Regions from separate parts of the Herbaspirillum sp. 1173 genome, predicted to be linked through region 2. Evidence: predicted binding sites of a transcription regulator. Region 2 holds the regulator's gene; the other holds the start of a gene.

Region 1 (3,443 bases), on a different contig from region 2:
GTGCTGGGCCTGAGCATCGCGGTGCTCGACGGCTCCATCGCCAATCTGGCGTTGCCGGTCATGGCCACCGACCTGAAAGCCAGCGATGCCGATGCCATCTGGGTCATCAACAGCTACCAGATCGCCATGGCGGTGTGCCTGCTGCCGCTGGCCTCCCTGGGCGAAGTGATCGGCTATCGGCGCGTCTACCTGGGCGGCTTGTTCCTGTTCACCCTGGCTTCGCTGGCGTGTGCAGCCAGCGGCGACATGCTGCAACTGAGCCTGGCGCGCGTGCTGCAGGGGCTGGGGGCGGCCGGCATCCTGTCGGTCAATACCGCGCTGATCCGCTTCATCTATCCTGCCCGGCAGCTGGGCCGGGCCATCGGCTACAACGCGCTGGTGGCCGGGACCGGCAATGCGCTGGGGCCCACCGTGGCCGGGGTCATCTTGCATCTGGGCTCATGGCACTGGCTGTTCCTCATCAACATCCCGCTGGGGCTGGCGGCGCTGGCCGTGGGCAGCCGCGCCTTGCCGTTCAATCCCTTGTCGGCCCGCCGTTTCGATCGCCAGTCGGCGCTGCTGTGCATGGCCTTCATCGGCTTGCTGCTCTACACCATCGATGCCATCGGCCACCTGCAAGGCGGCTGGGTGGTGGCGGGCTGCGCGCTGCTGACCGCCATCAGCCTGGCATTGCTGCTCAAGCTGCAGTCGCCGAGCGCGCCCATGCTGCCGCTGGATCTGCTGCGCATCCCCTTGTTTGCCTTGTCGATCGGGACCTCGTTCTGCTCCTTTGCAGCGCAGATGGCGGTTTTCGTCATGTTGCCCTTCATGCTGCAGAATCATCTGGGTATGGGCGCCGCGCGCGCGGGCATGCTGCTGACGGCCTGGCCGGTGGCCGTTGCGCTGACCGGCGTGGTGGCCGGCAAGCTGTCGGACCGCGTCGCTGCGGGTTTGCTGGGGGGGATCGGGCTGGCCGTGATGTGCCTGGGATTGCTGGCCTTGCTGACGGTGGACCGCAGCACGCCCGATGGCCTGATGCTGTCCATGTTTGCGGTGTGCGGTATCGGCTTCGGACTGTTCCAGTCGCCCAACAACCGCACCATGATCAGTGCCGCGCCGCGTGAACGGACCGGCGGAGCCAGCGGCATGCTGGGCACGGCACGCCTGACCGGGCAGACCGTGGGGGCGTCGGTGGTGGCGATGCTGATGGGGTTCTCGGGCTCGCCGTATGCGCTGGTCCTGTGCTTTGCCGCCGCCCTGGCGGGCGCGGCCAGCCTGGTCAGCCTGTCGCGGCTGCGTTATTGAGCGGGAGGGCCGGGCAGGGCGTTGAGACCGGGTTTGCCGGGCTTACAGCGCCGGTGCCACCGTCTCGCCGTGCGCATGCTGGTGCGCCGCATGAGCCGCCACGGAGAGCGCCATGCTGAGATAGTTTTCGCTGCGGCGGCGCTGCTGCGCCTGCTGCTGTTCCAGCGCAAACAATTGCTGGTAGAGATTGCGGATCTGCTGCTGCAGCAACTGGCGCTGCTGCTTGCCATCCCGGTTGCCCGGGAAACGCGCCAGGGACTGCGCCTGCTGCTGCAGGAGCAGGATGCGGTGGCTCAATTGCGCCACCAGCTCGGCGGGGTCATGGTCCAGCGTGTCTGCCACTGCGACTTCAGCGTGGGCAGGTTGTTCTTGTTCATACGCGACGTTCATGCGAACTCCAGCCCACAGGGGCGCAAGGATTGCAAGGGGACTGCGATAGTGCCTTCGCTTTGTTTTACGGCAGCCACGCGGACATCTTGAGCCACGGAAAGTAAAAAAAGTAAAAGGCGCAGTCCCGTAAAGGGTGCTGCGCCTTCGACATGCGGGCGGCCTCAGGGCGGCCCGCAGTGGCTTCGGTCAGGGGATCAGATCACGCCACGGCGCATCTGGTCCAGCTCGATGGATTCGAACAGGGCCTTGAAATTGCCCTCGCCGAAGCCGTCATTGCCCTTGCGCTGGATGATTTCATAGAACACCGGCCCGATCAGGTTCTGCGTGAAGATCTGCAGCAGCAGGCCCTGGCCATCGGTGGGCGCGCCGTCGATCAGGATCTTCAGTTCACGCAAGGCAGCCAGGTCTTCGCCATGGCCGGGGATGCGGCATTCCACCAGGTCATAGTAGGTGGCGATGGTGTCCTGCAGCGGCACGCCACGGGCATAGAGCGCGCGCACGGTCTGGTAGATGTCGTCGGTGCCCAGGGCGATGTGCTGGATGCCTTCGCCGTTGTACTGCTTGATGAATTCCTCGATCTGCGACTTGTCGTCGGCACTCTCGTTGATGGGAATGCGGATCTTGCCGCAGGGGCTGGTCATGGCGCGCGAACGCAGGCCGGTGACCTTGCCCTCGATGTCGAAATACTTGATCTCGCGGAAATTGAACAGGCGCGTATAGAACGACGACCAGGTATCCATCGCGCCGCGCATGACGTTGTGGGTCAGGTGGTCGATGTAGGTCAGGCCCACGCCCTTGGGATTGCGCTCCACGTTCGGGAAGAACTGGAAGTCGACGTCATAGATGGAGCCATTGTCGCCATAGCGGTCCACCAGATAGAGCAGCGAGCCGCCGATGCCGCGAATGGCAGGAATGTTCAGTTCCATCGGGCCCAGCTTGGCTTCCACGCCTTCGGCACCGAGTTCGAGTGCACGTTTGTACACATGGGCCGCATCCTTGACGCGGAAGGCCATGGCGTTCACCGAAGCCCCGTGCACCTGGGCGAAGGCGGCGGCATTGCTGCCGGGTTCGCCGTTGAGGATGAAGTTGATCTGGCCCTGGCGATACAGGGTCACATTCTTGGAGCGGTGGCGCGCCACGGCGGTGAAGCCCATCAGCTCCAGCACGGCGGCAATGCCGGCCGGGTCGGCGGCGGTGTACTCGACGAACTCGAAGCCGTCGGTGCCCATGGGATTGTCGAACAGGTCGCCGCTGGCGCGGACAGGGGAATTGGCGGCTGCGGTGGCGAACTGGGTGTCTGCGTGGCCCATCTGGTGTCTCCTCGTGTGGGGAGGGCCGGCAAGCGCGGCCCATGCGAGGAGTTTATTGCGTCAAGACTGCAATTTGTGATTGTTTTTTGCGCGATATATTAGATAATATGCACAAATAATTCTTAAATATGAACTTTGGAGAGACAAATGAGCATCATCAACGTGGACCGCTACGACCTGGCCTTGCTGACCGAACTGCAGCGAGATGGCCATATTACCAATAGCGCCCTCGGTCTGAAAGTCCACCTGTCCACTTCGCAGATCAGCCGCCGCGTGCAGCGGCTGGAAGAAGCCCATGTCATCGAACGCTACACCGCCGTGCTGGACCCGGCCGTGGTCGGTCTGGGCGTGACCGCGTTCACCACCGTGACTCTGGACCGCCAGGGCGAAACCCGAGGCGAACTCTTCGAGAAGGCCGTGGAAACGATGCCGGAAGTGACCGAATGTTTCTCCGTCACG
Region 2 (3,443 bases):
GATGGTGCACTCGGTCAAGGATGAGACCGACCTGCGCATCGCCCTGGAAGAGCTCAAGGGCAAGCACACCGTACTGATCGATACCGCCGGTGTCGGCCAGCGCGACCAGATGGTGGCCGAGCAGGACGCCATGCTGGCCGGTGCCGGCGTGGACATCAAGCGCCTGCTGTGCCTGAATGCCACCGCCACCGGCGGTACGCTCAATGAAGTGGTGCATGCCTATTCCAGCTCCGGGCTGGCCGGCTGCATCATCACCAAGCTGGACGAAGCCGCCACCATCGGCAACGTGCTGGATGTGGTGATCCGCCACAAGCTCAACCTGCATTACGTGGCCAATGGCCAGCGCGTGCCCGAAGACCTGCATGTGGCCAACAAGCTCTACCTGGCCGACCGTGCCTTCAAGCAGAAGCGTGAAACCGCCCCTTTCGAATTCCAGGAAGGTGAGTTGCCGGGCGTGATCGGTCCTACTGCCATGTCCATGAATGACCGGGGACTGCGTGAGGTGAGCTTTGGCTAGTTACGATATCGACCAGGCAGCAGGGCTGCGCCGGATGCTGGAGCGTCCGGTGCCCAGGCTGTTCACCTTCTTCTCGGTGCTGGGTGAGGAAGAGAAGAGTGCCATGCTCATCAATCTGGCGGCGTCCCTGTCGCAGGCCAAGCACAGCGTGCTGGTGGTGGATGGCGACGTTGCCACGACCGGTCTGCTGACCCGCATCGGCCTGCGTCACGACGTGGCGACGCTGCAGGAAGTGGCGCGGATGGAGCGTCCCATGGCGGAAGCCACACGGCTCCTGCCGGAAGGTTTTTCGATGGCGCGCATCGCCCGCCGCAGCGTGCCCTCGGCGACCGATCCGCATGCCGGCCGTCTGGCGGAGATCTTCGACAGCCTCATCGAGCAGGCCGAGATTACGCTCGTCAATGGCGTGCTGGCGCGCGACCTGTCGCTGCCGGTGCCGACCATGGAAATGGGCGAGATCGTGATCCAGGTCTCGACCACGGCGTCTTCCATCAAGGCGGCCTATGTGCTGCTGAAGAGCCTGAGCGACCGCATCGGCCGCCGTCCCTTCAGTCTCATCGTCAACGATGCCACCGAAGCCGAAGCCCGTACCGTCTATGCCAACATGGCCCAGGCGGCCAGCCGCTACCTGGCGGCGCAGCTCAATTTCATCGGCGCGATTCCGGCGGATGACCATATTCGCCGCGCCACCGGACAGGGGCGGGCGGTGATGGACGTGTTTCCCTTCGCCGGTGCCGCGCTGGCCTTCCAGCGCCTGTCCAAGCGCTTCACGGCCGGTCCGGATGCAGCCCGCAGCAGCTACGGGATGGCCACCGACGGCGCCAGTCTGGGAGTGTGACGTGCATGTATAACGTCAAGGGAAAAAAGGGCAAGAACGACGTGCTGGAGCAGCATGCGCCGCTGGTCAAGAAACTGGCGCATCAGCTCAAGGCCAAGCTGCCCCCCAGCGTAGAGGTGGACGACCTGATCCAGGCCGGCATGATGGGCTTGCTCGACGCCGTCAACCGCTACGAGGAAACCCATGGCGCGCAGTTCGAGACCTACGCCGTGCAGCGTATCCGCGGTGCCATGCTGGATGAGCTGCGCAGCAGCGACTGGCTGCCGCGCAGCATCCGCCAGAATGCGCGCAAGGTGGAAGAAGCCATGCAGTCCCTGCTGCAGCAACTGGGCCGCCAGCCGCAAGAAGCGGAAGTGGCGCAGCACATGAAAATTAGCCTGGCCGAGTATCAGTCGCTGCTGACCGACTGCGGCGGCCACCAGTTGATCTATTACGAAGATTTTCACGACGACGATGGCGGCCACGAACACTTCCTGGACCGCTACCAGACCGGCGACGGCGATGATGATCCGCTGCAGAGCCTGATCAATGGCGGTTTCCGTGAAGCCGTGGTGGATTCCATCAAGGCCTTGCCCGAGCGTGAGCAGATCCTGATGGCGCTGTACTACGAGCAGGAAATGAACCTCAAGGAAATCGGCGCCGTCATGGGCGTTTCCGAATCGCGCGTGTGCCAGTTGCACAGCCAGGCGATCTCGCGCATGCGTTCGTATCTGCGCGAGCATTCCTGGAGCGGGGTGGCCTGAGGCTGCCTGCCTTCAGGGCGCAGATCCGAGAGAGGTCGCAGGACGCGTTAACGACAAAGCCCGGCAAATGCCGGGCTTTTTGTTGATGCGATCTTGCTGTGCTTCCGTGAGCGGGAAGCGGCTGAAACTTATACCACGCCCAGACGGCGTCCCGAGGACCGGATGCTGTTCTGGCCGTCCGGGCCATAGAAATTGCCGGTGCCGGTCTTGCCCTGCAGGATGGTCAGGGCGCTCTGATTGATGGACAGCTTCTTGCCGATCAGCAGGCCATTGACGCGGTTCAGTTCCTTGGCGTCCTGCGCCAGTTCGAACAGGCTGGCCCAGATCTCGCGGTCAGCGTCGCCGGCTTGCTCATTCATCCACTGTTGCATGCCGCTTTCATCTGCACTGTAGCCGAGGCTGCCCAGCAGCGCATGGCGATTGCCGGCCAGCGTGGACATTTCAGCAACTATCGCGGCCTTTTCGGTAATGATGTCGGTCAGGCCTTCGGCGGTGGCTTCCGCCAGCAGTGCCTGTTCCTGGCTCAGTTTTTCCACCAGGCGCGACAGCGCGGCGTGTTCCAGGGACAGGTTGCTGGCCGGATTCATGCGAAAGATCCTCTGAGCGGTAAAACGGTAATCAGGCCGGGCGGGCGCTGATGAGATTCTTGACGGTATCGATCACGCCGTCGGCGATCTTGTCGGCATCGATCTGGAAAGTGCCGTTGGCGATGGCCGCTTTCAGCTTTTCCACTTTTTCGGCATTGAAACCGCCGTTTTTGGTGTCCTTGGTTTCCAGCGCCTGATAGGTGCTGGACAAGCGCACGCTGTCCGAAGCCGCTTTGGTGGCGGCCGGGTCAGTGCCCGCAGGATTGGCGGCAGTCGTGTTGCGGGTCTGCGTTTGCGTCTGCTCGGTGTTGAGGGCAGCAGATTTGAGGGCGTCGTTAACGTTCACGGCAGTATTCCTTGTAGGGTGGGGGCGCTTCGCACCCGCCTGTCGTATGGATTATCGACCAGTTCTGGGCAAACTTTAACATTCCCGCACCTGAATTAAGCTGAATTCGGGTACTTTTCTTCACATTCCTGTTCGGGCGATCCGCTGCGTTCCGCGCGGCACTTGCCCTGCGGGAAATTGCTTCATATCAATACAGAAGCCGGGGTCGCCGGCTCAGTAGTTGATTTCCAGAATCCCGCCCGCTTTGGCAATACCGCTCACCACCTGGCCGGCCGCCGTCCGGGCCTGGGCCATCTGGCCTTCGTTGGCATTGGTCAGGGCGCGCGCTTCGGTGGAAATCTGGAAGCCCGGGCCGATCGATACGACCCGTACCGCCTGGCCTTGCTGCACCACGCGCTGGTTGCGGATGGTG

The links. The regulator FliA, encoded in region 2, starts transcription of late flagellar genes. The targets are predictions, from matches to a motif close to CTAAAGTTTNNNNNNNNNNNGCCGNTA.
Region 1: J2X56_RS11905 (FlxA-like family protein) is a predicted target of FliA. The motif match lies at 1,739-1,765, and genes of this name have one in related genera.

The regions. Positions count from the first base shown of each region.
Region 1 is NZ_JAVDSP010000003.1:9,963-13,405, reverse strand. It holds gene J2X56_RS11910 (MFS transporter) at 1-1,284, shown strand, start outside; gene J2X56_RS11905 (FlxA-like family protein) at 1,327-1,674, opposite strand; gene hppD (4-hydroxyphenylpyruvate dioxygenase) at 1,869-2,984, opposite strand; gene J2X56_RS11895 (Lrp/AsnC family transcriptional regulator) at 3,132-3,443, shown strand, end outside.
Region 2 is NZ_JAVDSP010000001.1:182,526-185,968, forward strand. It holds gene flhF (flagellar biosynthesis protein FlhF) at 1-517, shown strand, start outside; gene J2X56_RS00890 (antiactivator of flagellar biosynthesis FleN protein) at 552-1,355, shown strand; gene J2X56_RS00895 (RNA polymerase sigma factor FliA) at 1,361-2,098, shown strand; gene J2X56_RS00900 (flagella synthesis protein FlgN) at 2,227-2,685, opposite strand; gene flgM (flagellar biosynthesis anti-sigma factor FlgM) at 2,717-3,031, opposite strand; gene flgA (flagellar basal body P-ring formation chaperone FlgA) at 3,245-3,443, opposite strand, start outside.